DNA from 3 places in the Rhizobium sp. 3T7 genome. Region 1 is predicted to be linked to each of the others. Evidence: riboswitches for the same ligand, from Rfam matches in the RefSeq annotation. Region 1 holds a riboswitch; each other region holds the start of a gene.
The links. A riboswitch is a leader RNA that binds a small molecule or an ion and turns the genes downstream of it on or off. The one in region 1 is predicted to bind thiamine pyrophosphate.
Positions count from the first base shown of each region.

Region 2: another riboswitch for thiamine pyrophosphate. It lies ahead of thiB (thiamine ABC transporter substrate binding subunit); the one in region 1 lies ahead of thiM (hydroxyethylthiazole kinase).
Region 3: another riboswitch for thiamine pyrophosphate. It lies ahead of thiC (phosphomethylpyrimidine synthase ThiC); the one in region 1 lies ahead of thiM (hydroxyethylthiazole kinase).

Region 1 is NZ_JAIQXS010000007.1:143,910-153,461, forward strand. Features, by position in the region: gene K9B32_RS12880 (LysR substrate-binding domain-containing protein) at 1-320, shown strand, start outside; gene K9B32_RS12885 (PBP1A family penicillin-binding protein) at 1,134-3,482, opposite strand; gene thiD (bifunctional hydroxymethylpyrimidine kinase/phosphomethylpyrimidine kinase) at 3,877-4,728, opposite strand; gene thiE (thiamine phosphate synthase) at 4,725-5,360, opposite strand; gene thiM (hydroxyethylthiazole kinase) at 5,357-6,160, opposite strand; TPP riboswitch at 6,211-6,307, opposite strand; gene K9B32_RS12905 (MFS transporter) at 6,402-7,802, opposite strand; gene K9B32_RS12910 (LysR family transcriptional regulator) at 7,922-8,881, shown strand; gene K9B32_RS12915 (sugar kinase) at 8,892-9,552, opposite strand, start outside.
Region 2 is NZ_JAIQXS010000006.1:188,376-197,927, forward strand. Features, by position in the region: gene thiP (thiamine/thiamine pyrophosphate ABC transporter permease ThiP) at 1-1,036, opposite strand, end outside; gene thiB (thiamine ABC transporter substrate binding subunit) at 1,036-2,058, opposite strand; TPP riboswitch at 2,103-2,214, opposite strand; gene K9B32_RS11635 (MDR family MFS transporter) at 2,275-3,807, opposite strand; gene K9B32_RS11640 (MarR family winged helix-turn-helix transcriptional regulator) at 3,927-4,457, shown strand; gene K9B32_RS11645 (thiamine diphosphokinase) at 4,506-5,156, shown strand; gene K9B32_RS11650 (ABC-F family ATP-binding cassette domain-containing protein) at 5,160-6,986, shown strand; gene K9B32_RS11655 (DUF5666 domain-containing protein) at 7,128-7,745, shown strand; gene K9B32_RS11660 (ABC transporter ATP-binding protein/permease) at 7,750-9,552, opposite strand, start outside.
Region 3 is NZ_JAIQXS010000006.1:150,256-159,807, reverse strand. Features, by position in the region: gene K9B32_RS11500 (ABC transporter ATP-binding protein) at 1-92, shown strand, start outside; gene K9B32_RS11495 (glucoamylase family protein) at 93-1,418, opposite strand; gene K9B32_RS11490 (thiamine phosphate synthase) at 1,539-2,162, opposite strand; gene K9B32_RS11485 (thiazole synthase) at 2,159-2,932, opposite strand; gene thiS (sulfur carrier protein ThiS) at 2,935-3,132, opposite strand; gene thiO (glycine oxidase ThiO) at 3,129-4,097, opposite strand; gene thiC (phosphomethylpyrimidine synthase ThiC) at 4,099-5,925, opposite strand; TPP riboswitch at 6,018-6,129, opposite strand; gene K9B32_RS11465 (FadR/GntR family transcriptional regulator) at 6,178-6,942, opposite strand; gene K9B32_RS11460 (four-carbon acid sugar kinase family protein) at 6,968-8,029, opposite strand; gene K9B32_RS11455 (ABC transporter ATP-binding protein) at 8,026-9,018, opposite strand; gene K9B32_RS11450 (ABC transporter ATP-binding protein) at 9,018-9,552, opposite strand, start outside.

The sequences.
Region 1 (9,552 bases):
GCGAGTTGCTCCATGACGAGACAACGCAGGTTTGGACGCAATGGATGCGAGCGGCCGGCAGGATAACGTTCTCTCCGGATCGAGGTCCCATATATCAAGATTTCAACCTGCTGGCCGCGGCAATTTTTGCCGGTCAGGGCATAGCTCAATGCCCGGTGGCATTATTCGAACGGGAGATTCAAAGCGGCAGTCTGATATTGCTCTCAGACAGGCCGGCGAACGAAGACAAATCCTACTGGATGACACTAAGACGGCCGGACAAGCCCGCATGCCGGCAGTTCGGCGATTGGACAACCTCGTTGACCGACCTTGGTGCTTGATGAAATAGGCTGGTTATTCCGATCAAGCATCATGAGGTCGGGAGTTCAAAACGAAATAGCATTTTTGTTAATGAACGCACTTGCTTATTTAACATGGGGTAATCGCGGCGCGATCATCCCAGGGCACTTTTTTACACGGTGATGGTTGGCTGGGGTGCTTGCACCGATATGATGGAAAAACGGGCTGGCGATTGGAACCGGGCCCAAGTGCGCTATTGCCGTCTGTCAAAATCCCATGGCTCTGGCGACAATCCAGGTCGGAACCCCGGCCGTCACGGCTGATGCCAACAATACCGAGACTACCTTGATCGCATAAGCCCGACGCCCGCGAGCATCATCCCATTCGTATCTCATCGACCTAACCTCACACCCCATTTTCAGATTGAACTACTGGCGTGAGGGACGAGTCGAGTCACAATTCTTCAACGTCGTTAATAGTGGCGTCGAGCGGTCTGCATGATGACCACTTGCGACGAACCGGCGCGCCTGCACTGCACAACGTGTAATGACCCCATAAATCTCCGGACATGATCTCCCACTTAATCGGTGAGCGGGGTAATGTGCCCATTATGACCAGTCACAATCCTAACGTATGAGCCAGATGCGACCCTTCGCATCGTTGCAAGACGTCACGGCATCCGGCTGAATCAATTCCTGGAACTGGCTCGAGGACAAGCCAAAGCATAAGGCCCTGAAAGCGCAGTGCGCACGCCCTTCGAGGCCTTTCATGGGCGAAACATTCCTGCCGGTCGGCATGCTTGGCAACAAGACGCCGCCTCAGATCGCGGCCGAGCCTGTGCGCCGAAGCGAGGATCACTTTTCGCAGAGCCGCCGTCCGCCAGAATAGGGCTGGTAGGTGCAGTCCGACGGGCGAAACGAGCGATAGCTGCGAGAGCAGGCAGTGATGTTACAGGACTGCGGTGCGCCTTGGCCGTCGATCACTGCTGCAGTCGATCGCGCTCCATTCGGCGTAGGTTCGGTCATCGCCTCCCGCATGAAGTCCCGCCAGATATGCGCTGGCAAGGCGCCCCCTGTGACCCCGTTCATCGGCGTATCGTCGTCATTGCCCACCCATACGCCGGCAACGAACGGTTCCGTGAAACCGACGAACCAGGCATCGCGATTGTTCTGGCTGGTGCCGGTCTTCCCGACCGCAAACGTGCCAGGGTCGGCTCCACGTCCAGTGCCACGCTCGACCACCAACCGCAGGAGTTCGAGGAGATCGGATTGGTAGCTCGAAAGGTCGATATTCGGCCTTGCTTGTGAGCCAACCCGAAACGTTTTCGTCTCTCCGGCCGCCCGAAAGTCGATGATTCCCCAGGGCTCGACGGGCGCCCTGCCGAGATGGACAGACGCATAGGCGCTGGTAAGGTCAAGCAGGTTTACTTCGGAAGTGCCGAGCGCCAGAGACGGCGTGTTGGCAAGAGGCGCGTTGATGCCGAGCTCTCGCGCGGCAGCAATCACATTGTCCAGTCCGACCTCTTCGGCAAGCGCCACCGTTGCGGCATTTAGCGACCGGGCGAAGGCCTCGGCAAGTGTTACCCAGCCGCGATAGCTGCCGCCCGAATTTTCCGGCGACCAGCCGTTGATGTCGATTGGCGCGTCCAGAATCCGGTCAGACAAGGTGAGTCCAGCCTTCAAGGCTGCGTAGTAGACGAACAGCTTGAAGGTGGAGCCTGGCTGGCGCATTGCGCTGACGGCGCGGTTGAACTGGCTGGCCTTGTAGTCGCGCCCGCCGACCATGGCAACGACCGCGCCGTCCGGTGTCATCGCAACCAATGCAGCCTGCGATGCTCTGGCAGCCTTTCCTTCTCCGTCCAAGGCTCTTCTCACGACCCTTTCGGCGATCTGCTGCAGGTGCGGTACCAGCGTTGTGCGCACCGTGGTCGAACCCGGCGAGGAACCGGCGATTTCGCTCGCCTGCGGCGAAATCCAGTCGGCAAACCAGCTTCCGGAGCGCGGTATCGGCGTCGTCGGATGCAGCTCGGCGAAGCTCGCCTTGACTTCCTCTGCTTGCGATGCGGTGAGCTTGCCATTGGACACCATCGTGTCGAGAACGACAAAGGCGCGTTGCCGGGCGCCTTCGAAATTGTCGATGGGATTCCATTGGCTCGGCGCCCGCAGCAATCCCGCCAACATCGCCGATTCAGGCAGGTTGAGGGCGCCGATTTCCTTATTGAAATAGATCCGCGCGGCAGCCGGCATGCCGGTTGCGCCGGCCCCAAGATAAGCGCTGTTGAGATAGCGCGTCAGGATTTCCCGTTTGCCGAGCTTCCACTCCAGCCAAAGGGCGATGACGACCTCCTGTATCTTTCGTTTTATTGTTCGATCGCTGTCGAGATATTGCAGCTTGATGAGCTGTTGGGTGATGGTGCTGCCGCCCTCTACCACCGAACCGGCTTCGAAGTTTCGCAGGAGCGCTCGTCCGATTCCTCTGACGTCGATGCCGAAATGATCCATGAACCGCCGATCCTCAATTGAGAGGACTGCATCGATCAAACGTGGCGGAAACTGGTTGTATTGCGCATACGGTCCCTGATAGGGCCCCTGTCTTACCAACGGTTTCCCGTCAGCAGTTTCCAGTATCACGACGGGCTTCAATGTTCCGTCCCGGATCTCGCCCCAGGGTACGTCCTTTAGCGCCCACACCAGTACACTTGCCGCAAGGAGGAGGCCGGAAAGAAGGGTCAATGCTATAGAGATTTTCCACCAGCCCGTCTTAAGCGATGCATGCCGGCGATTTTCGAGGGGCTTTGTACGCAGGCCACGAATACCGCCCCGCGTTTTAACCAGAGCGGTCGCGAACCACTTGCCAAGTTTGTGGACAGTTGATGGGGCTTGCGGCGGCATTGATGACGTAAGCTTCGCCCTCAAGTCGGAAACGGTCGTCTTGGCCCTTGCGCTTGCGAAGGCGAAACTTGCCTGTAAATCATGGCCCAGCGCACCCAGTAGATTGTGCGCCGCCTGCCGGCTTTGGCCAAAGGACCTGGGAGGGTGTTGCGGGGAGGCGGCCTGGGTGGATGAGCCCGGCCCTCCGGACGGGTCCGAGACGGGCGCCTGCGGCTCAACGTGGTCGGCAGCGAACTCCAAATTTGCTGCGCGATTGGCAGCCGTGGTTGAGTCACTGCCACTTTTGGTTGAGGATTTGGGACGACGAGGCATCGGTTACCGCTAGAGGGCTCTTCCGGAATGTAGAGCTAGGTTATAACGTGGCAATGCTCAACGGCCATCGCAAAACGGTTCGTGTCCGTTGATGTTTCGCACGCTGAAATCCCCCGTCGCGTGGGTGCTTGATTGCAGGACGTCTCGACACCACGGGATGCCGGAAGAATTCCCCTCCTGACCATGAGTGCCAAATCGGCTGACGCCGAGGGCCTGCTTGGCAGAAAAACTCGACGGTTCCAGCAGCCATTTTCATCCTCTTCAACTGAAACGGCGGGCCTGCCGCCTGGAGCTTGCTCATCACCGCCCACGCCTGCAACGTTAGTCTGTAGTATACCCGCCGCGTTTCGACTGTGTCTCAATGTCGGTCGAGCTGTGGCGCCACCGGTTGCCCTTACTTATCCTTGGTTGTTGCGTCTGTCTTTTCTTCGGTTTCGCGGCCTGTCATCTGCCAAAGTTCGTGAAAATGCTGAACGGGTCCGTGACCGGAACCGACGGTCAGCGTGTCTGCCTGCGCGACGGCCTGGGCGAGGTAGGCCTTTGCATCCGCCACTGCCTTGAGCAGCGCGGCGCCCTTTGCAAGTTCGGCGGCAAGCGCGCTCGACAGCGTGCAACCGGTGCCATGCGTGTTCGCCGTTGGTATCCGCGCCGCTTCGAACCAGCTCAACCTTGAGGCTGTTGCCAGGACATCGGGGCTCTCCTGCCCAGGCAGATGGCCACCCTTGATCAGCACGGCCTGCGGGCCCAACGCACGCAGGCTTTGCGCCTGATCAGCCATTTCCGCACGGCTCTCAGCCGTAGGTCCATGCAGGAGTGCCGCAGCTTCCGGCAGGTTGGGTGTCAGCAGCGTCGCAAGCGGCAGCAGGCGCTGAGTAAGGACTTCGACCGCGGACGGATCAAGGAGGGAGGCGCCACCCTTGGCGACCATCACCGGATCAAGCACGATCGGTATACCTTTGTGCGGTTCGATGGCATCGGCGACGGCGCCGGCGATTTCGGCGTTCGCAATCATACCGATTTTGATCGCGTCAACGCGCACATCGGCAAAGACTGCCTTGATCTGGTCGGCGACGAAAGCGGCAGGAACCAGATGGACACCGGAAACACCCTGGCTGTTTTGCGCCGTCAGCGCGGTCAAAACTGCCATGCCGTAGACGCCGCGGGCCGAGAACGCCTTCAAATCGGCCTGGATTCCGGCGCCGCCCGAGGGATCGGAACCGGCGATGGAGAGAACGTTGCGGATCATCCGTGAACCTTTTTGATGTTTTCAGCGATGTCGCGGGTGGCAGCCTCTGGGTCAGGCGTGCCGCAGATCGCCGAGACGACGGCAAGACCGTCAGCGCCAGCCGCGAAGACAGCTCCGACATGAGCCGCCTTCAAGCCACCGATCGCGACGGAGGGAACGCGACAGATCCGCACCAGACGCGCAAGCCCCGCAAAACCGATCGGCTGTTTGTGGTCCGCCTTTGTCGGCGTCGCAAACACCGGGCCGATGCCGGCATAGTCCACGATGGCCGGATCGACCGCTGCGGCCAGCGCCTCGGTCTCGACCGAGAGCCCAAGGATCATGTCGCGCCCAATCCGTGCGCGGGCAGTCGGTGCATCCATGTCCTCTTGCCCAATGTGCAGACCGTCGGCACCAATTGCGACCGCGGCCTCGACGTCATCGTTGACGATGAGGCGCGCATTGGTGCCAAACAAAGCCGCCTTGAGCGCCCGCCCGGTCTCGATCATCCGGGCCGTATCCGCATGCTTGTTCCGCAACTGCACGACCCTCGCTCCGCCCGCGACTGCCGCCCGCGCGGTCTCCACCATGCCTAGGGCGGCGCAAAGGTCGGGATCGAGGACGAGGTAAAGGGAAAGATCAATGTTCTTCATGCACAACGCAGCCGTGCTTGGCGATCGAGAAGTGAGGCGTCGAGTGCTGCAAGTGCGTCGAGGAACCGCCAGGAAAACGAGCCCGGGCCGTGCGCCTTGCTGGCCGCCGTTTCACCGGCAACAGCAAAGGTCGCAAGTGCCGCAACCGTTGCCTCGAAGGGTGCGTCGGGCCGAACCGCCAGGAAGGCGCCCACAAGGCAGGTCAGCGAACACCCAAGCGCAGTCACCTGAAGCATCAACGCCGAGCCCCCCTCGATGCGCACTGCCCGTTCGCCGTCGGTGACGAAATCAACGGCGCCGGTCACTGCGACGATCGCTCCGTGCACCCTCGCAAGCAGCCGCGCTGATTCCTCGGCGTGCTCGACACCGTCACGGCTGTCCACGCCCTGACCACGGCTTGCGCCGCCGGCAAGCGCGATGATTTCGGAGGCATTGCCGCGAATGACGGCGGGGCCGAGCTCCAGCAGCCGACCCACAGCAGCACGACGAAACCCCGTGGCATAGTGGGCGACCGGATCGAGAACCCATGGTTTTCCAGACTGACCGGCCGCGATGGCGGCCGTCTCCATGCCGCGCAGCCAGGCTGACGAAAGTGTACCGATGTTGATTGTCAGCGCGCCAGCGATCGCGGCAAATTCGCCAGCCTCTTCTTGCGCATGCACCATGGCGGGAGAAGCACCAGCCGCCAGAAGCACATTGGCCGCAATGTTCATGGCAACGAAGTTGGTAATGCAATGGACGAGTGGCGGTCGCGCGCGCAATTCGCTCAGCAACGTTCCCGGTGAGGTGTGGTCTGGCATGGTGCGCCTTTCGATCGGGGAGGAAAGGCGCGGGGACTTACGCGCGAAGCTGGAAGTCCCGAGCGACTCCCTCCGCCGGCATTATCCGGTTCAGGTTCAAAGGGTGCTTCTCAGCCCACCATCAGGCGGGCGCCCCTGTCTCTCATTGGCTTCTTGTCGCAGAGAAGCACGCGCCTGTCATCCATAAAATGGACATCGCCGGGCAAGAACCCGGCGACGTCGCGTGCGCTGTGGTCAGGGACTATTCCGCAGCCTGATAGATGTTCCGGTCGATAAGAGACGATCTCGGGCCGAGTGCCGCAGCTAGCGTGACGAGGACCGCGAGGACGGCGACAAATGTGATGCCGGCAAAATACGGATCCCAACCAAAACCGGAGGCCGCACCGAAGATCGCCGAAGCTGCGGCAAGGACGATACCGCCACCAATCTGGAAGGAAGCGAACAACAGCCCCGATGCAAGCCCGGATTGGTCTTCGCCAACGTCGGAGAGGGCGGCAACCTGCACGGAGGGGTAGGTCATGGCATAACCCACACCGAGCGGGATCTGCGACAGGGCAACCAGCAAGATGGGGTTGATGTGGCCGACACTCAGGATCCAGAAGATATAGCTTGTGGCCTGCAGCGCTACGCCGAGTGTCATCAGCCCGGTTGTCCCGCGATTTTGCGCGATCGTGGCAAAACGTGGCGCCAGGAACATGACGCAGACGCCGCCGAAGGCAAAGGAGAAGCCGGTCGCGAAGGCCGACCAGCCGACTACGGTCTGATAGTAGAGGGTCGCGATAAACTGGAAGCCGACATAGACGCCCTGGAACAGCGCGGCAATGGCATTGGCGTGGGAAAGCCTTGCCCGCCGGAATATCGCAAGCGGTACCATCGGATCAGCATGGCGAGATTCGACGATGAGGAAGAGACCGATCAAAGCGGTGGCCGCCACCAGCGCTCCGAAGGTTGGCACTGCCTGCCAGCCCTCGGCCGCAGCATTGGTAATGCCAAAGACGAAAAGCAAAAGTCCAGGCGTGATCGTCATTGCGCCTGCCCAGTCGAACGTCGCACGCGGTCCGCTGCGACGTTGATCCGCTGGCAGGACGAAGGGAGCAATGGCCAGCGCGATGACGGCGACAGGCGCACCCATGACTAGCGTTGCCCGCCAGCTGAAAACGGTCGCGGCCCCTCCCAGTACCATGCCGAGGACGAAGCCGGTCGCGCCCGTAGAGGCAAAGACGCCAAGCGCTTTCGCACGGGCCGCCCCTTCGCCGAACACCGACAAGAGCAGGGCAAGGGCAGCCGGTGCTGTGAACGCCGCGGCAATGCCCTTTATCAAGCGAGCGGCAATCAAAGTCGGGCCGCTATCGACAAAACCGCCGGCAATACTGGCGGCAGCGAAGATGCCGAGCGACCAGAGGAAGACGCGACGGTGGCCGAAGACGTCCGCGACGCGCCCGCCCAGCAGCAGGAAACCGCCATAGCCAAGCACGTAGGCGCTGACCGCCCATTGGAGGGATGTCGCTTTCATGCCGAGCTCGGCCTGGATCGCCGGAAGCGCGACGCCAATCGTGGATACGTCCATTGCATCGAGAAAGTTGGCAGCGCAGAGCAGCAGCAATGCTACGCCGGCTGTGCCTGGAGATCGGGAAGTGGTCATGAATGATCGTTCCTTTCTGCCGACGCCATGGGAGGAAGCTTGAGCGTCAGGGAACGAGAAAATGTACACCTACTGAACCTATTGCAAATTGATAGTAACCATGCCAGGTATTACTGAGAATGATGAATGATACGATCCTCCGAAAGATAGACCTCAATCTCCTGCTGGCCTTCTCGGTATTGATGCAGGAGCGCAATGTCTCTCGTGCGGCCGAGCGGCTTCTCCTCGGTCAGCCGGGCCTGTCGGCCGCTTTGAAGCGGCTGCGAGAGACACTCGATGACGAACTGTTCGTGCGGGTAGGGCGGGGCCTGCAGCCGACGGCGCGTGCCCTTGCCATTGCGCCTGCGATAGAGGATGCCTTGTCGGGGATCGAGCGCGCGATCCGGCCGCCTGATGCCTTCGATCCCAAGAGCTGGCAGGGCGAGTTCAGGATCGGCATGTGCGACAATCTGGAATCGGCTTTCTTCGGGCCGCTCGTCGCGCGCCTGCGTGAACTCTCACCGGGCGCACGGCTGATTGGTGTCGCTGCTGACAAGCATGATTCCGCCCGCATGCTCGACGACGGCGCTTATGATTTCAGCGTCGCGGTTCACGCGGAGCCGGCATCCTGGCATATCCGGCAACCGCTCTTCAGTCAGTGTTCGGTCTGCGTCTACGACCCCGTGCAAATGAAGCGAAAGGCACCGTTGACGCTGGATGACTTCGTCAATGCCGCGCATGTCACCGTGTCCTTTGAAGGCAATACGGCAACGAACATCGACACAGTTCTTGCGAAAGCCGGTCTGCGCCGTCAGGTCGTCGCCACCGTGCCTCGCTTTTCGGCGTTGCCGCCGGCCCTGAGGGCAATGCCGGCGATCGCGACCATTCCGGAGTCGATCGCCCGCTGCATTGCACAGTTGCACGGCCTTGAAGTTTCGGCCCCGCCAATCGAGCTTCCCGCAGACCCGGTTACGATGCTCTACCGACGGGTTGATCACGCGGACGGCCGCTCGGTCTGGTTCCGCAAGCTGTTCGTCGAGGTCGTGGAAGGGGCGCTGAAGGCGTCGGGCTGCTCCATGACCGTCTCGAAGGCCGCTTGATACCAAAGGCTTACGCCGAATCCGGCGGCGCGGTGACATCGAGAGCCCTAGCCGGCCAGTTCAGCAGCGCAGCCGCAAGCTCTCTTCGATCGGGCGCCCCGATGCGGCCGCCGAATTGCTGGCATTTGATGGCCGCCGCCATCGATGACGCGCGCATCACGTCCTCGATCGCCAAGCCCTCGGAAAGCGTCAGCGCGAAGGTTCCGTGAAAGATATCGCCTGCCGCCAGCGTATCGATGGCCGTGATACGCGGTGCTTGGAGATGGCGGATAGAGGCGCTGTCGTCATCGAACCAGTAAGAGCCTCGTTCCCCGAACGTCACGCTGACGAAGGCGTGGCTGAAGCGCTCCTTCAGCAGGCGGACCATCGATACCGGCTCTGCCGTCCCCGTCAGGCTTTCTGCGGCCGGCTGCGAAAAGACAATGTGGCTTGCGGCCGGCGCCAGTATCTCGATCACCCCGTCGGGCGCCACGTCACCATCGAGGATGGCAGGTATGCCTGCCTCACCGGCAGCGAACAGCGTCTGTAATGCAAGCTCTGGCCAGCGCACGTCGACCAGCACCGCATCGAATGCCGCGACATCGTCAGCCGCAACCGAATTGACGACCTGATGCAGCCGCGGATCGTAAAAGGGGATGATCAGGCGCTCGCCGCCGTCGTCAATGAGGATC
Region 2 (9,552 bases), on a different contig from region 1:
CGAGGATGGCCGCAGAGAACGAGATGGCAAGGCTGGTCGCAGCCGACTGCCAGAAGATGGGTTCGCGCAGGAGCTTCATGAGATCAGACCGAAGGCCAGCCAGAAGCACCGACATCAAAGGTAGACCGAGGAACAGGGCGGCGAGCAGCAGGACGCCGCCATCCGCAAGCCGTGCGCCCGGCAGCCCGCCATCCGGCCGCCTGAGAACCTTGCCGGCCGTCATCCCCTCATCCCCAGGCGCAGGAAGAAACGACAGCGCCCCAAGGATCACCGATGTAAGGACAATCTGCAGCAGGGAAAGGACGACGGCCCGGCCAGGGTCGAAATCAAAACGCAGCGATTGATAGATCGCAACCTCGACGGTCGTCGCGGCTGGCCCACCACCCAGCGTCAGCACCAGCGTGAAACTCGTGGCGCACAGCATGAAGATCAGACCGGCGATACCGGGAATGACCGAGCGCAGAACCGGCCATTCAATGAAGCGGAAAATCGAGCCAGGCCGCATGCCGAGACCACTTGCCATCAGCCAGTATTCCGCTGGCACGCGCTCTAATGCCGCCAGCATCAAGCGGCAAGCCAGCGGCATGTTAAAGAAGATATGCGCCAACAGGATCCCGGAAAGCCCGTAGATGCTGATCGGTTCCGCCATGCCGAGCTTGAGCAGCAGCGCGTTCATAAAGCCCTGCCGCCCCCAGATACCGATCAACCCGAGCGCCCCGATCAGAACAGGAAGGCCCATCGGCACAGCCATCAGCCGAATGATCCACATGCGTCCGGGGAAATGCTGCTGACGCGCCAGGGCCTGAGCGACGGGAATCGCAAAAGCGATCGATAGCAGCGTCGAAAGCAAGGCCTGCAACAAGGTGAAACGCAGGACCCGCAGGATGTACGGTTCAAGCACCGCCGCCAGAATGGACGAAACGCCGCTCGAGAGAAGCAAGGCGAAGACCGCAAGGCCGACGAAAACGGCAATACCGGCAAGACTTAGCGCCCCGCCCAACATCGCCCGCCGCATCTCCGCCTTGGTCAAAAGCATCAATTCATGCTCATCGCAGCCAGCCACTCATCGATCCAGGCTTTGCGGTTCTCCGCGACTTCCTCCGAGCTCATCAGAAAGGTCTTTGACGGATTCACGAGCTTGCCGAACGCATCGGGTAGCGGTTGCGACGTCGCCGAAACCGGCATCATCCAGTTGTTGGTCGGAATGGTGTCCTGGAAGCCCGGCGTCACCATGAATTTCAAGAAATCGCGCGCAAGCTCTTTGTCCGGCGCATTCTTAAGCAGGCCCGCCACTTCGATCTGTATGTAGTGGCCCTCTGAGAATGCAGCCGCCTGATAGCGGTCCGTACTTTCCGCAACCATGTGGTAGGCAGGCGAGGTCGTGTAGGAGAGCACCATGGGCGCCTCACCCTTGGTGAAAAGTCCATAAGCCTCGGACCAGCCGGGCGTTACCGTCAACACCCGCTTTTTGAGTTTTGCCCAAGCCTCAGGCGCCTTATCGCCGTAGACGGACTTTACCCACAGCAAGAGACCGAGCCCGGGTGTCGAGGTGCGCGGGTCCTCAATGACGATCTTTTGCGAAGGGTCGCCTTCGACCAGATCCTTCATGCTCTGCGGAGGATTTTTGATCGTCTGGGTGTCGTAGATGACGGCGAAGTGGCCATAGTCATAAGGCACGAATACATCGTCCTTGTAGTCCCCGGGCACGTTGAGTGCACTGACGTCGACACCACTCGCATCGAATAGGCCGGTTGCCTTCGCTTCCGTGGTCAGGTTCGTGTCCAGGCCGAGCACGACATCTGCCTTCGTACCAGCGCCTTCGAGCTTGAGGCGCGACAGCAGCGCCACGCCATCAGCCACACTGACGAAATTGACGCTGCAGCCGCAGGTCTTCTCGAATGCTTCCTTGACCTTCGGCCCCGGACCCCATTCCGATGTGAAGCTCTCATAGGTGTAGACGGTGAGCGTCTTGTCTGCCGCCCGCGCGCCTGGGCCGGCAAGGCCGGCAGTCGCGACAAAGGCCGTGACAAACAGCAAACAGCTTGTGAATTTGAACATGGCACCTCTCCTCTGGTTTGCTTGAAGGGGAAAAGGGCGGTGCCAGATGTCACGCGTCTAATCCCTCCGCCGGTGTTAGCCGGATCAGGTTCCGCGGGTTGGCTTTCAGCCTCTCAGCCGCGCACCGAATGGGCACGGGCACCCCGTTAGAGCGTTTGCAGATGTATCGCCACGCTTGGTGTCTTGCAAGTGGCGGCCTTAGCCCGCCACCGGCATTTATTCCGCCGCTTCGGTGCTGGCTGCCGGCCGCACCTCGGCCGCGCGCGGCAGCTGCGTCGGTTTCAGCATCAAGGCGGCGCAAAGGCCAATGAGCGCGATCGCGCAGGACGCCATGAAAAGCGGTGTGAACGCATTGGCATAGGCGTCGGCCACCGCCTGACGTGTGGACTCCGGCAAAGCCGCCAGCATTTTCGGCGTCAGCTGCTCGATGTCAGTTACGCCGGGAATGGACAGTCCCGTCTTGCCGAGCTGTGAGCCAATTATCGCGCCGTAAATCGAGATAGCAATCGATGCGCCACCCATGCGCGACAGCGTCACCGATCCTGTTGCGGCGCCGACGTCGCGCGCTGGAGCCGCATTCTGAACGCCGATGACCGGCACCTGTTGTGCAAGGCCAACGCCGAAGCCGTGGAGGGCCATCACTGCTCCGATCAGCAGGACCGGCGTTCCCGCATGAACCTGAGTGAGCAGCACGAATGCGATGGCACTGCAGGTCAGGCTTGCTACGGCAAACGGCTTGTAACGCCCGGTGATGGAGATGATACGGCCCGCAGAAAGCGACCCGCAAACGATGCCGCCGGTCAAAAGAATGAAGAACGCCCCGGCCGCCGAGGGTGAAAGGCCAGTCGTCGTCTGCAGGAACAGCGCGAAATAATTGACCATGCCAATGCCGATCGCGCCGCTCATGATCGACATAAAAAGCAACAGGCTGAACGTTGAATTGCGGAACAGCGACAGCGGAACAATTGGCTCGGCGGCGCGACGCTCGACGAGAATCCATCCGATGACTGTAGCAACGCCGAGTGTCATGATGACAAGGTTCTGCGGGGCCACCAGCGAACCGAAAAGCTGAGCGCCATCGGCAGCCAGCACGATGCTTGCCGTCGTCAAGGCGAGCAGCAAGGCTCCGGCATAGTCGATCTTCGGACGGCGGTTCGGCTTCCGGTAAGGCAGCATGAGCACCAGACCGACAAGGACGACGAAGCCAATCGGAACGTTGACGAGGAAGATCGACCGCCAACCGAAGAGATCGCTCATCGCACCACCGAGGACAGGCCCGATCGCACCGGATGCCATCAGCACAAGGCTGGAATAGCTTTGGTACCGCGCACGTTCGCGGGGCTCGAACAGGTCGGCGTTGACGGCGAAGATCGATACCATGATGCCGCCTCCGCCAAGCCCCTGCAACACGCGGGCTGCAATCAGCGTGTTCATGGATATGGCCAGTCCGCAGACGGCGGAGCCGATGGTGAAAATCATGATCGCGGCCATCATCACATACTTGCGGCCGAAGAGATCACCGAGCTTGCCGTAAAGTGGCATCACCGCGCTCACGGCGAGCAGATAGGCCGAGCCGACCCAGCTGAACCGCTCGAGGTGGCCGAACTCACCGACGATTGTCGGCAGAGCCGTTGCGACGATCTGGTTGTCGAGTGTCGCCATGAACATGGCTGCCATTAGAAAAAGGAAGAGGATGAACCGCCGACGATGATCCGTCACAAGCGGCGCCGCGGCAATTTGAGTATCCATGAAGCGTCGTTCCAGATGATGCGTTGACTACGTTATGTGCTATTAGCATATAATTGTCAATGTCACGTTATTGACTTTGGCATATTCTCAATTGACATGGAACATGCTATATTTCCGGAATGAAAGAGAGCTTGATGAACCTGATCGACCCAGACGCTGCGACCGACGACCCAGGTATTCTGCGTATTGGCCAAAGCATGACCCGCATGCGCCTGATGACCGGGCGCCGACTGATCGGGCGGCTCGCCATCCAGAGTGTGGCGCCCGGCCTTGAGCTGTCGCACCTTGACGTACTGGATGCCGTGCGGCGCGCTCAAGAGGCCGGTGAAGTAACGGTCGGGACGATCGCCGAGATGATGCGGATCGATCCGTCGCGCGCAAGCCGCGTCGTCGCGGATATGGTCGGACGTAATATTCTGCGGCGAAAGGCATCCCAGACCGATGCGCGGCGGATCATCGTCGTGATGACGCCACTCGGACAGCGGCTGTTGTCGGAGATACGCGCGCAGAAGTTCGCATTCGTTTCCGAGGTGGTCAAAGACTGGAAACCGGAAGAGATCGAGGCATTCGGAGAACTGTTCGAAAAGTTCATTTCCGGCTACGAGGACATCTTTCAGGCGCGCATCAAGGATGTCCCTGACGAAGCCTGAGCAGCGGCCCTTTCCCTTCCCCCCTGCTTTGCGCTATGGGCAATGCGCATGAGCCAATCCACCTTCACCATTCTGCTTGGCGGCGAGTTGCAGATAACCGATCGCTTGCGTCACGCCATCTCGGGCAGCCGTTTCATTGCCGCCGACGGGGGAATGCGTCATGCGGCTGCGCTTGGCGTCGTTCCCGAGCTCTGGGTCGGTGATTTTGATTCGACGCCCGCTGACCTCGAGGGTGCTTTTCCTGATGTGCCCAAGCAACCCTATCCCGCTACAAAGGCTTCCACCGATGGCGAAATTGCGGTCTCGGAAGCGATCGCGCGTGGGGCGAAACGTCTTGTCCTTGCAGGCGCCCTTGCGGGCGAGCGCTCCGATCATGCCATTCAGCACCTGCTCTATGCTGTCAACCTTGCAGAACAGGGCTATGACGTACTTCTGACGTCAGGCAGCGAGGAGGCCGTGCCACTGATTGCCGGCGCAACCGAGCTGGACCTGCCGCCTGACAGCCTCTTTTCGGTTCCCGGTTTCAGCGAACTGCGCGGCCTGACAATCGAAAACGCGCGCTACCCGCTCGCCGATTTCCATTTGCCCTTCGGCTCGTCGCGTACCATTTCCAATGTCGCGAACGGCAAGGTGCGCCTTTCGCTCGAGAGCGGCCGCGCCATTGTGCTCGCCCGCCCCTATGATCTTTCCGGAGTCTGATCTTTGGCGCCTCCCATTTTGAAACTCGATGACATCTTTCTCAGCTTCGGTGGCACACCATTGCTTGCCGGCGCGGCCCTGCAGGTGGAGCCCGGAGACAAGATCTGTCTCGTCGGTCGCAACGGCTCTGGGAAGTCGACACTGCTGAAAATCGCCGCCGGCCTCGTCGAAGCGCAGTCGGGTGAGGTCTTCCGTCACCCGTCCTCGACTGTCCGCTATCTGGAACAGGCCCCTGATTTCGCGGGCTTCAGTACCGTGCAGGCCTATGCCGAGGCTGGACTTGGTCCTGGTGACGACCACTACCGCGTGACTTATCTCCTCTCGCATCTCGGGCTGACCGGCGAGGAAGACCCAAAAAACCTCTCAGGCGGCGAAGCGCGCCGCGCCGCGCTTGCGCGTGTGCTTGCACCGGAGCCCGATATCCTGCTCCTCGACGAGCCGACCAACCATCTCGATCTGCCGACCATCGAGTGGCTGGAAGGAGAACTGCAAAAGAGCCGCAGTGCGCTCGTCCTGATTTCCCACGACCGGCGCTTCCTCGAGAAGGTCTCGACCGCGACCGTCTGGCTGGACCGCGGCACCTCGCGCCGGCTCGACAGGGGCTTTGCGCATTTCGAAGCCTGGCGCGACCAGGTGCTGGAAGCAGAAGAGCTCGAACAGCATAAGCTCGGCAAGGCAATCGAGCGCGAAGAACACTGGCTGCGTTACGGCGTCACTGCACGACGCAAGCGCAACATGCGCCGCCTCGGCGACCTGCAAACCATGCGTTCGCAGTATCGCGGCCACAAGGGCCCGCAGGGCACCGTGCAGGCAACAGTTTCCGACGCGCAAGAATCCGGCAAGCTCGTCATCGAAGCCGACAAGATCACGAAGACTTTCGGCGATCGGCCGATCGTCGCTCCCTTCTCCATTCGCGTGCATCGCGGTGATTGCATCGGCCTCGTCGGCCCGAACGGTGCCGGCAAGACGACGCTCCTGAAGATGTTGACCGGACAGCTCGCACCGGACAGCGGCACGATCAAGCTCGGAACCAATCTGGAAATCGCGACGCTGGATCAGAAGCGCGAAGACCTCAATCCGGACGAAACGCTCGCCCATTACCTGACGGATGGCCGCGGTGAGAACTTGCTCGTCAACGGTGAACAGAGGCACGTGACGGGCTACATGAAGGAGTTCCTGTTCCAGCCTGAACAGGCACGCACGCCGATCAGGAACCTTTCTGGCGGCGAGCGCGCGCGGCTCATGCTGGCCCGCATTATGTCGCGTCCGGCAAACCTGTTGATCCTCGACGAACCGACCAACGATCTCGATATAGAGACACTGGATCTGCTGCAGGAAATCGTTGCGGGCTTCCCCGGCACCGTCATCCTCGTCAGCCACGACCGCGACTTCCTCGACCGCACTGTGACCTCGACGATTGCGCCGGCCGTCCCGGATGCGCCTGACGGGCGCTGGATCGAATATGCGGGCGGCTATTCGGATATGCTTGCGCAGCGAAAGGGTGCCGTCGAAGAGCGAAGGAAGGCCGAAAAGGCGGCGGAACGATCGAAGCAGCAGGATGCAGCAGCTTCCGCCGAGACGGCGAAAGGAAAGGGCAAGCTTTCCTACAAGCAGAAGTTCGCGCTCGAAAATCTCCCGAAGGAAATGGCCAAGGCCGAAACCGAGATCGCCAAACGCGAGGAGCGGATGGCTGACCCCGGCTTGTTCACCAAGGACCCCACCACATTCAACCGTCTGGCGGCCGAGATGGAGAAGCTCCGGGACAGTCTGACGAAGATGGAAGAGGAATGGCTGGAGCTTGAGATGCTGCGGGAGGAATTGGAGAGTTGAGGCACCCCTCGGGCCCGCTCAATCCGACCTGTCTGTGCCGCGCGAACTGGCTTTCACGTTTCATTGATTCGTCAGCGTTCGACCGGCAGGACTAAGCTGCGCCCGTATCCGCAGCTTGCACGACGGCAAGGAAAGCAGACTATGCCACACAATCTTAAAGCATCTACCGCGCTCGTCTGGGCCGCGGGTTTCCTCGTTATTGCGTCGCACGGCGCGCTTGCCCAGGAAGCGCAACGCGTGCGTGGCGCGATTGAAAGCCTGAGTGGCAACACGTTGGTGGTCAAAACACGCGAAGGCGCCGAGCAAACGGTGACACTGAAGCCGGACTGGAAGGTTCGCGGCATCAAGAAAGCCTCCGTCGAAGACATCAAGCCGGGCGATTTCGTTGGCGTAGCATCGCTGCCGAAAGCTGATGGCGGCGACGGCGCTCTTGAAGTGCTGATCTTTCCGGCCGCCATGAAGGGAACCGGAGAAGGCAGTCGCCCTTGGGACCTGAAGCCAAACAGCACGATGACCAACGCGACCGTCGCGAAGGCCGTGAAGGCGGTCGATGGCCACACGATCACGCTCACCTATCAGGGCAAGGAAAAGACGATATCCATCGCCGACGACACACCGATTGTCACCTTCGCCCCTGCCGGAAAGTCAGACCTTGTTGCAGGAGCGCGCGTGATCGTGATGGGTGAAAGAGCACCTGATGGCGCAGTGTCCGCCGCTAACGTCACGGTCGGCACGAACGGGGTCGTCCCGCCGATGTAGGCGATCAGAGTGCTGGTGCGGGCGCGTTCGGCGCTTTTGCCACTGCCTTCACTTCAGGCTTCGCATGCAGAGCTTCGAGATGCAGTATGCGCGGCTTGAAGGTCTCAACATAGACGTCTGACCGACCGATGTAGATCATCGCCGCGCCGGGCATGGAGGCAAGGACCTCCATCATCGTGGACTGCCATTCCGGCTCCATGCCTTCCAACACTTCGTCAAACACGATCCACTTCGGTCGTACGAGAAGCAGGCGAGCAAAACCGATCGCACGCTGCTCGTCGGAATCAAGCAGCTTGTCCCACCGCGCCCGGGTATCAAGGCGGGAAACCAGATTGTGGAGTCCTGCCTTTTCCAGTGCCGCCACGACATCGCCGTTCTGATAGGTGTCCGCAGGCTCGGGAAACGCCAGCGCTTCACGAAGTGAACCACCCGGGATGTAAGCCGATTGCGGGACGAAAAGCATGTCGTCCGTGGGCGGCAAGCCGATCTTGCCGCCACCACACGGCCAAAGTTCGGAGAGTGCAAGAAAAAGCAGCTTACGGTTCACGTTGTGATCGCCGTTGATCATGACCTTTTCACCGGCCTTGATCGTCACCGCACTCTCGTGCATGCGGAAGCCGCCGCACTGGTCGATCTCTTCGCCAATCTTGGAAGCGATCCGCACGTGCTCCAGCGTTAGTGTTCCGGGCGGGCTGCGCTCGTAGCTGATCGTGCCTCTGAGATTGATCTCGTCGCTCATAGTGGTGAGCGCTTGACGAAAATCGGTGACACGCATCAGCGTGGCGCGCCATTCGGCAATGGGACCGAAGTTCGCGACATACCAGCGAAGGGCCGTGTTGACCTGGTTGAAAGCACCGACCGACACCATCAGCTGGCCAAACGTCAGTCCACCGGAGAAGTAGGCGGGCGCAGCGACGATGATCGGGATGACCACGACAAGCCAGCCGTAGCCGGCCGATACCCAGGTGAGGTTGACGTTGGCCATCGCCACCCGCTTGATGACGGCAAGCACCGCGCTGATATCGGTATTGATGCGCTGCTGCTCATTCTCCTCGCCGCGTGCCACCGTAATCGCCGGCATGTTCTCGTTGGCATGCATCAGCGCAAAGCGAAGTTCCGCCTCCTTCGAGAAGCGATCCGCGTTCAGCTTCACAAGCTTGCGGCCCACCAGCTGGCTGAGAATGGATGCGGATGCCGCATAGAAGATTGCGGCCCAGACCATATAGCCCGGAATGGAAAAGGAACGGGTACCGAAATGGAAGACAAAGCCGCTGGAGAGGTCCCACAGCACGCCGATGAAACTGATGAGCAGGATCGTCGCCTGCACCAGCCCGATCATCAGAGTCGTCGTGCTTTCCGCCAAGTTGCGTGCATCCTCGTGCAAGCGCTGGTCGGGATTGACGCCGATGAGACCGCTGGCCGAAAGCCGAAGCGCACGCTTGCGCTGGAGCCATTGATTGACGAGATCGCGCGTCAACCCTTCGCGCATATAGAGCGCGGTCATTTGGTTTAGCCATGCCTGTACAACGTTGAGCAGCAGCAGCATGCCTGCGATCAGCGCAAAGACCTTCAGCTGACGGAAGAAACCAGGCAGATCGCGCCGCGCGATGCTGTCATAAAAGGGCGCGTTCCACTGGTTGAGGATGACGGTCGCATAGGCAGTGGCGAGAATGATGGCAATCAGCGCGGTCGCGATCACCAACACTCTTCCCCGCACGGGCGAATGCCAGAAGGCCGAGAACATGACCCTCAGGCGATAGCCCAGGCTCAGATCGTATCCTACTCTGTCCTGCCCTTGAATGCTTGG
Region 3 (9,552 bases), on a different contig from region 1:
TGATCAAGACATCGAGCGTGGCGCTTCCGGAGCGCGGAGATCGTGTTCGTCTCGATATCGCCGGCAAAGCGCACGTTCTCGGAAGCCGCTGATCAGGCGATCTTCAGTTCAGAGCCTTCGTCTTCCGACAGCCAGCCACCGCTAAAGCCCGCCAGCTCGAGACCGCGCCGGATAACGGGTGACCGTCGCATCAGGCCCCAGATGAAGTCGGACCGATCGTTTTCGATCGTCATCACAAGGAGTCCCTGATCGATGCCGACGCAGCGATCGTCCACCCAGCCTTCCGGTCGCTTGGTCTTCACGGTCGGATTGAACCCGCCGGGGAAACGATCCTCGTAGAGCAGGTTCGGATACGTGGACATCAGGGCGCGGAGGCCATCGAGCGACGCCTGGCGGTCATACGGCAGCGACGCGAGTGCGGCCCAGGGTGCGATCGTGCCGTCATCTGGTCCGAGCGGTGCGCCGCGCGCGGCATAGCCGAGCACGCGCGGATGGCGACCACCACGCATGTTGCGCGTCGGAGGCGGGCCATCTGAGGCGGATAGACCCCAGATGTCCTTGTTGTAGCCGACGAAGTGGCCGGGATTGCGCTCCGCGTAGTCCCGCTGCACGGCAATCGATACCTGGGTGTTGCGGAAATAATCCCAATTGCGATCGGCCATCGCCTTGTCCTGGATTCCGCGGAAATCAATCCAGGCATGCGAGAAAAAGTGAATGAAGAGTGGGCCGGCATAGACATAAGGTTGGTCGCCGAACAGCATCCAGGAGTAGCTTGCGGTAAAGGCATCGTAGCTCGACGTCGGGATCGGATGCGTCGGGGAAGCCAGCGCCAGCGTATAAAGCAGGATCGCTTCGTCGTAGCCCTGCCAGCGCCAGCGCAGGAAGCCACTGCCCGGCTTCCAGCCCATGCAAATGGTCTGGCCTTTGTTCAGCGCCCAGTGCCAGTCGATTCTCTCGTAAACCAAATTTGCGAGCCTGCGGATCTCCGTCTCGGCTTCGGTATTGCGATCAAAATAGGCCGCGGCCGTCAACATGCCTGAAACCAGAAGCGTGGTGTCGATGGTTGACAGCTCGCTGTTCCAGGCCCGATGGCCGGTGTCCATATGCAGGAAGTGATAGAAGAAGCCACGATAGCCGATCGCATGCCGCTCACGACCTTGGTGACCGTTGGCAAAGAAGCAAAGCGTCTTCAGCGTGTACTCGATCGCGTCGGAGCGCTGCATCCAGCCACGCTCGACAGCGACGGGATAGGACGACAGGGAAAAGCCGACCGCGGCGATGCTGCAGGGAACACCCGCGACGGACGTGTCCGCGACCAGCCCGTTGTCGGGATTGTAGTGCTTCGGAAAATAATTGAATGCGCCTTGCTGAAGCCTGTCGATCAGCGCTACATCCGTTTCCTCGGTCCGTTGTAACATACGTGCCAAGCCCAACTTGTTATTCAGCCCCGCACCAACATGGCGAAGCGTCGTGTGCAATTCAATGATTCTTGGAGGGACAAAAGCGCGCGGGGCCGCCATCTCGGCCGCTGCGTGTGGTTATGCGCCGGTAAACACTGTCCGCCAGGCTGCCGTGGCGTGAAGCCACTGCCTCGTTCGCGCCTCCGGATCAGCGCTCAGCGTGATGTCAGTAACGACGGCGGCACAATCGGCGCCATGGGCGAAGACGGTCTCGATGCGATCGACGTTCAGTCCGCCGATGGCGACGAGGGCCAAGCTGCCGATGCGCTCCTTCCATATGCGCAGACGCTCAGGCCCCTGCTGCGACCACTTCATCTGCTTGAGAATGGTCGGATAGATCGGACCGAGTGCGATATAGTCCGGCTTTGCCGCCATCGCTGTATCGAGTTCGGCATCGTCGTGGGTTGACAGCCCGAGCTTCAAGCCGGCGGCACGAATGGCGCCGAGATTGGCCGCTTCCAGATCCTCCTGACCGAGGTGGACGAAATCGCATCCTTCCTCGACGGCAAGCTGCCAGTAGTCGTTGATGATCAGCTGACAGCCATGCACGGCGCAAATTGTCTTTGCTGTTCGGATTTCGGCGCGCAGCTCGGCCGCTGTTTTATTTTTGATCCGTAGTTGCACAAGCTTGACGCCGAGCGGCACCAGCCGCGCAATCCACTCGGCACTATCGACGATGAGATAAAAGGGATCGAGCTTCATGCGAATACGGCCTTTCCGATGATCGGTGTCGACGGAACCGCGATATCGCGCGGTTCTAGCATGCCGGCACCGAAAGCCTCGTGGCCCGCTTCGATCGCCTTGGCGAATGCACTGGCCATGGCAACCGGATCGCCCGCGCTGGCGACGGCGGTGTTCAAGAGGACGGCGTCGAAGCCGAGCTCCATGACGGTTGCCGCGTGCGATGGCCGACCGATGCCGGCGTCAACGATGAGCGGAACGTCCGGGAAATGTGCGCGCATGGAGCGCAGCGCCGTGAGGTTCAGCGGCCCCGCGGCACTGCCGATTGGGGCACACCAAGGCATCAATACGCGGCAACCCGCTTCGAGCAGCTTCTCCGCCACCACGAGGTCGTCGGTCGTGTAAGGAAAGACCTGAAAGCCCTCGGCTGAAAGAATGCGTGCGGCCTCTACCAGACCGAAAACATCAGGCTGAAGCGTGTCGTGATTGCCGATCACCTCCAGCTTGATCCACTTGGTGCCGAAGAGCTCGCGCGCCATCTTGGCTGTCAGCACGGCTTCGGAGACCCCATGGCAGCCAGCCGTATTTGGCAGAACCCGGACACCAAGCGCCCGTATCATCTCGAAGAAGGCGCCGCCGCTTCGTCCACCAGCGGTCTCACGGCGGAGCGAGACGGTGACGATCCCCGTTCCCGACCGTTTGACGGCCTCCGCAAGGATCGCGGGCGAGGGATATCGTGCGGTACCGAGAAGCAGGCGAGAGGAGACTTCGGTGTCGTAAAGCCTAAGCATGGTCAGCCCCCCTGCATCGGCGACAGGATTTCGATCCGATCGTTGTCGTTGAGTGCGTGGTCGGCACGATCCTCGCGGTGGACGATTTCGCCGTTGACGGCAGTCGCCAGCCAGTCGCCTTCGTATTCCAGCAGCGTCAGCAGCTCGGACAGTGTTGGCGCAATGAGGTCGTGATGCTCGCCGTTGACGATCAGTTTCATCGGCAATTTCCTCCTGGTTCGGTTCTGGAGAAGACAAGGTCCGCAGCGTCCTGCGCCATTGCGGGCGCCAGCAGGAAGCCATGGCGATAGAGGCCGTTGAGCACGACCGCATCATGCTCGAGGACCACGCGGGGAAAATTGTCGGCAAATGCCGGCCGGATGCCGACGCCGGTTTCGACGACGGCAGCGTCCGCGAAGGCGGGATGCACTGCATAGGCGGCGTTCAGCAGCTCCATCATCGAACGCGCCGAGATCGGACTGCCGAACTCCGTCTCGATCATGGTGGCGCCCACCATGAAGAGGCCATCTCCACGCGGAACGATATAAACGGGGAAGCGGGGATGCAGCAGGCGAACGGGTCTGGCAAGGGTAACTTCGCGGGTTTCCAGATAGAGCATTTCACCGCGAACGCCGCGAAGTCCGCTCGTTTGCCCGATTCGTGCTGCGCCCGTGCAGTCCACGATGTCGTCGTAGTCGGTATGTTCGGTGACGTGCTCGATGAATGCGACACGCCGGGCGAGGAGTTTTTCTCGCAGCAGGCCCAACACGCGCCTTGGATCGAGATGTCCTTCCAGCGCGAAGAACAGGGCCCGCCTGAATCGCCCAGCAAAAGCCGGCTCCAACGCGGCGATTTGCTCTTCGCCCAACCATTCATGGCCGCTGGTGCGACCGGCAAAGCGATCGAGTTCGTTTTGGTCGCGCGCGGGAGCAACGACCAGCGTTCCGTTTCTGTGTACCTCGCCCGGCAGCATCGTGTCCCACCGGTCTATGGCATCGCGGCCGCGCAGCAAGACGGCTTCGTCCCCGCTTTCACGCTCACACCAGGGCGCGAGCATGCCGCCCGCGAGCCAGGAGGCTGCTTGGCTAGAGCTCGGATCCGCAACGGTGACGTCGACACCACGAAGGCTGAGTTCGTGCGCGACCGCAAGGCCGGCAACGCCGGCCCCTTTGACTAGGACATGCATCTCAGTCACGCGACCCTTGGGTGGCGTCGATCGGCATATAGAGATCGCCGCCCTCGCGGTATTTCGCCGCCATGGCGTCGAGCCCTTCTTTCTGCGCCTCGGCGCGGATGTCGTGCGAGATCCGCATCGAGCAGAACTTCGGGCCGCACATGGAGCAGAAGTGCGCCACCTTGTGCGCTTCCTTCGGCAGTGTCTCGTCGTGGAAGCTGCGGGCTGTCTCGGGATCCAGCGACAGGTTGAACTGATCCTCCCAGCGGAATTCGAAGCGGGCGCGCGACAGCGCGTCGTCGCGCAATTGAGCAGCCGGGTGTCCCTTGGCGAGATCGGCGGCATGAGCGGCGATCTTGTAGGTGATGACACCGGTTTTGACATCATTGCGGTCGGGTAGACCCAGGTGCTCCTTCGGGGTGACGTAGCACAGCATCGCCGTCCCGAACCAGCCGATCATAGCAGCACCGATGCCGGAGGTGATGTGATCGTAGCCCGGTGCGATGTCGGTGGTCAGCGGCCCCAGCGTATAGAACGGCGCCTCGCCGCAAACGGCGAGCTGCTTATCCATGTTTTCCTTGATCTTGTGCATCGGCACATGGCCGGGACCTTCGATCATCACCTGGCAGTCCTTCGCCCAGGCGATCTTCGTCAGTTCGCCAAGGGTTTCCAGTTCGGCGAATTGCGCGGCGTCGTTGGCATCGGCAATCGAACCCGGACGCAGGCCGTCGCCGAGCGAGAACGAGACGTCATAGGCCCGGCAGATGTCGCAAATCTCTTCAAAATGCTCATAGAGGAAGCTCTCGCGGTGGTGATGAAGACACCACTTGGCCATGATCGAGCCGCCACGCGAGACGATGCCGGTGACGCGGTTGACGGTCAGCGGGATGTAGTGAAGCCGCACCCCGGCATGGATCGTGAAATAGTCGACGCCCTGTTCCGCCTGCTCGATGAGGGTGTCTCGATAGACCTCCCAGGTCAGGTTCTCGGCAATGCCCTCGACCTTCTCCAGTGCCTGATAGAGGGGAACGGTGCCGATCGGCAGTGGAGAGTTGCGAATGATCCATTCGCGAATGTTGTGGATGTTGCGGCCGGTGGAAAGATCCATGACGGTATCGGCGCCCCAGCGTGCCGCCCAGACCATCTTCTCGACCTCTTCGGCCATGGAAGAGGTGACGGCGGAGTTGCCGATATTGGCGTTGATCTTCACCAGAAAGTTCCGGCCGATGATCATCGGTTCGGATTCGGGGTGATTGATGTTGGCGGGAATGATCGCACGACCGGCAGCCACTTCCTGCCGGACGAATTCCGGGGTGACGTAATCCGGAATCCGAGCGCCGAAGCTCTCGCCATCGCGCGTGATGGCTTCCGCCTGTGCCTTGCGGCCGAGATTTTCGCGGATCGCGATGAACTCCATCTCGGGCGTGATGATGCCGGCGCGGGCATAGGCGAGCTGGGTGACGGCCTTGCCGTCCTTTGCGCGGAGCGGCTGGCGCCTGGCAGGAAATTCCGGCGTCAGCCGTTCGCCACTGGCAAAGCCGTTATCCTCAGGGCGCACCTGGCGGCCCTGATAGGCCTCGACATCGCCGCGAGCGAGGACCCAATTGCGGCGCGGTTCCGGAAGCCCTTGCTCGATGCTGATGTCAGCACCTTCGACCGTATAGATCCCTGAGGAATCATAGACCGTGACCGGCGGTTCCCCTGATGTCGGGTGGACGCTGATCTCGCGCATCGGCACGCGGATGTCGGCGTGAATTTCCCCCGGGATGTAGATTTTCCGAGAGGCCGGCAATGGGCCCGTCGTAACGGTCGGGGTGATGTTCTTTGCGGCAATATTCATGGTTGAGGCTCCAAGTTTTAGGTTTGGAGACCCAGTCCTCAGCCGGAATGATGAAAAGACGCCGACACCGATTCCACGCGAGAATCCAATGCCTTCGAGCGCTTGCACCGTCCCTACGCCAGTATGAACTGGATCAGGTTCAACGGGTCACTGCGCACGATAGCAGTATCTCAGCCCCTTGCCGGGACCCCCCTGGTGAATGTGAAAAGGTTAGAGCCAGAGCAGCAGAGCTGTCAAGCCGACTTCCGCAGCCTACATCGAAAGGTCCAGCGCACGGCCTTCGAAGAGGCGGCTCTGCGACCCCTCGAGATGCGCCTTCATCAGCGCCCGCGCATCTTCCGCGCGGCCTTCGACGATAGCGAGGTAAATCTTGTTGTGCTCCTCATAGACTTGCTCAAGGCCTTGACGCGGACCGAGGAGCGATAGGCCGTGAAGGTGCATGCCGACCGCGATATGCGCCTTCAGGGCATCGATCGAGGCCGTGTAGTAGTGGTTGTTGGCAGCTTCCGTGACCGCACGATGGAACGTGAAGTCGGCGTCGGTGCGATGAAGCTGGTGGCTGGTCGCCTCACGCAGATCGGCTAGCGCTGCGGCAATCTTCTGAATCGCAGCCTCGTCACGGCGCTTGGCGGCAAAGTAGGCGGCCGCGGGCTCGATCGTCAGGCGAAACTCATAGCAGCGCTGGATATCGGCGATCGTCTTGACCGGCGAATAGGAAAGCTGCGCCGTTGGTGAGCCGTGGGCGCTGACAAAGGTACCGGCTCCTTGCCTGGCATAGACGATCCCCTGATCGCGCAACCGTGCCAACGCGTCGCGCACGATGGGGCGCGAGACGCCAAGCATCGATGCAAGCTCGTGCTCACCAGGCAGGCGTGAATCCGGCGGATAGTTTCCCGAGCGAATACGCTCCTGCAATTGGTCGAAGACCCGATCGACCAGCTTGACGGCCTTGCCGCGCTCCGGCTTAGCCGCAGGCGCCGTTTGCGCATTCGCCGATACACCGTTTGCTTCGTTCACTTTCATTCTCCCCGCCGGCATTGTCTTATGCCGCCTGATTCTGTGCAATCAGTCTTACCAAACTATCAGAACTACCGAAGCCCCCGGACTTCACCGCGCATCGGAAACGCAGGCCATCTGCCGTTACGACGTCAAACCAGGGAATACCCGCCTCGATTTCGCCCTGTGGCCTGAGGACTCGAATTCCGAGTGCGTGAAACACTGCCAACGCCGTATCGCCGCCGCCGACTACCAGCATTTCCGGGCGCATCATCTCTATGACGGATTTTACGCCTTTCGCGAAGCGGTCGGCAACTGCTGTAGCCTCGCCAGTGATTTCGCCGGTGCACCGCAAAAGTATTGGTAGGTCAAATCGTTCTTCGTACGTCAGCGCTCCCATGGGCGCATCGATGGTCGACGTCAAAGCGCCGGAAACTTGCAACTTGGTCATCTGCGCGGTCGTGATCGGATCACGGGAGCCGAAAGCGAAGACAGTCCGGCTCGATGCGGCGAAAGGTTTGCTTGCCCTGTTCGGTTGGCCGATCTTGCGGGCAAGTGCAGCTCCGATACCGCGGGCGCCGACGGCAAGGGTCTTCTTCCAGTCGTAAGCGCCAACCACCCGGTCGAGATCGCTGTCCGTTTCAGCATCGCGGACGAGCACTTGGCCGTTATTTGCCTCGAAAAGTTCGACAATCGGCAGCGGCTTGTCGACACCACGACCGACGACGTGACCGTTGCGGGTCAAACGCTCTTGATCGGGAATGGCTGGTGCCACCACGATTGCCTCGTGACCGAAGACGGCAGTCAAAGCTTCGCTTTCGGCCGCAACATTCCCCTTAAGCCGGGAGTCGATCTTTTTCAGAACGATTTGAGGTGAGGCGGCAAGAAGGGCCTTCGCCGCAGAGCTGACCTTCCTTGCCGCTTCCTCCTCCGGGAGAGCTCTTGAAGCCGTGTTGACCACCACGACCTCGCAATCGGTCGCAAGCGTTTCCGATATGGCTCCGACGTCGATCGCGACAGCGACGGAAAGTCCGGCGTCGAAGAAGGGGGTTCCCGTGTCGAGCGCGCCGGTCAAATCGTCAGCGATGATCGCAACCTTTAGCGTCATGCGGTCTGTCCTGGGTTGACAGCGTGGCAGGCGACAAGATGGCCAGGCTTGGCCTCCTTCCATTCCGGCACGACCTTGCTGCACACGTCCATGGCGATTGGGCACCGCGAATGGAAGCGACAGCCGCTCGGCGGGTTGAGCGGGCTCGGCACGTCGCCCTGCAGGATCTGGCGCTTGCGCGTGCGTTCCAGTTCCGGATCGGTTTCGGGAACGGCGGAGAGCAGAGCCTTGGTGTAGGGGTGCAGCGGGTTATCGAACAGCTCCTCGCGCGTCGCGAGCTCCGCCAGGCGGCCGAGATACATGACGCCGACACGGGTACTGATATGGCGCACGACGGCCAGATCATGGGCGATGAACAGGTAGGTCAGGCCATACTTCTCCTGCAGATCGAGCAGCAGGTTGATGATCTGCGCTTGGATCGAGACGTCGAGCGCCGAGATTGCCTCGTCGCAGACGATGAACTTCGGCTGGCAGGCGAGCGCGCGGGCAATGACGACACGCTGGCGCTGGCCGCCGGAAAGCTCGTGCGGATAGCGCTGGGCGAAACGCGTGGGCAGGCCGACGTCGGTCAGGAGTGAGGCGACCCTGTCCTTCAGCTCCGCCTTGGTGCAGAGCTTGTGGAAGAGGATCGGTTCACCGATCGCCTCACCGATCGTCATACGCGGGTTGAGCGTGGAATAGGGATCCTGAAAGACAATCTGCAGGTCGCGGCGGAACGGCCGCATCTGCTTCTCGTCCAGCGTCGCCAGATCCTGCCCCTTGTAGACGACCTTGCCGCTGGTCGCCTTGTAAAGGTTGAGGATGGTAAAGCCGGTCGTCGACTTGCCGCAGCCGGATTCGCCGACGAGACTCAGCGTCTCGCCTTCCATGATGTCGAGATTGACGTTGTCGAGCGCATAGACGGTCGCAGCACGCTCGCCGAAGGCGCCGAGCTTGACGTGGAAATGCTTGACGAGGTTTTCGACCTTGAGCAGCGGTTGGGCACCCATCACGCGGCCTCCTGCATTTTCTGGACGACGAAGCAGGCGGCCCGGTGATTGCCGGCGCCCGCCAGCGGCTCGAGCTTCGGTACGCGCTCGTGGCAAATCGCTTCCGCCAGCGGACAGCGCGGCGCAAACGGACAGCCCTTCGGGCGACGACCCGGCTCCGGCGGCGTGCCGCCGATCGAGGAGAGCCGGCTTGCCGGCGCATCCGACAGCTTCGGAATCGAGGCTAGCAGACCACGCGTGTAGGGATGGCTCGGTCGGGCGTAGAGTTCATCGACCGGCGCGTCTTCCACCACTGTTCCGGCATAAAGCACGGCAACGCGATCGACGAGGCCGGCAATCAAAGCCAGATCGTGGGTGATCCAGACGACCGACATGCCGAGCTTGGCGCGCAGGTCCTTTACCAGATCGACGATCTGCGCCTGGATGGTGACGTCGAGCGCGGTCGTCGGTTCGTCGGCAATCAGCAGTTTCGGATTGCAGGCAAGGCCGATGGCGATCATCACGCGCTGCCGCATGCCGCCAGACAGTTCGTGC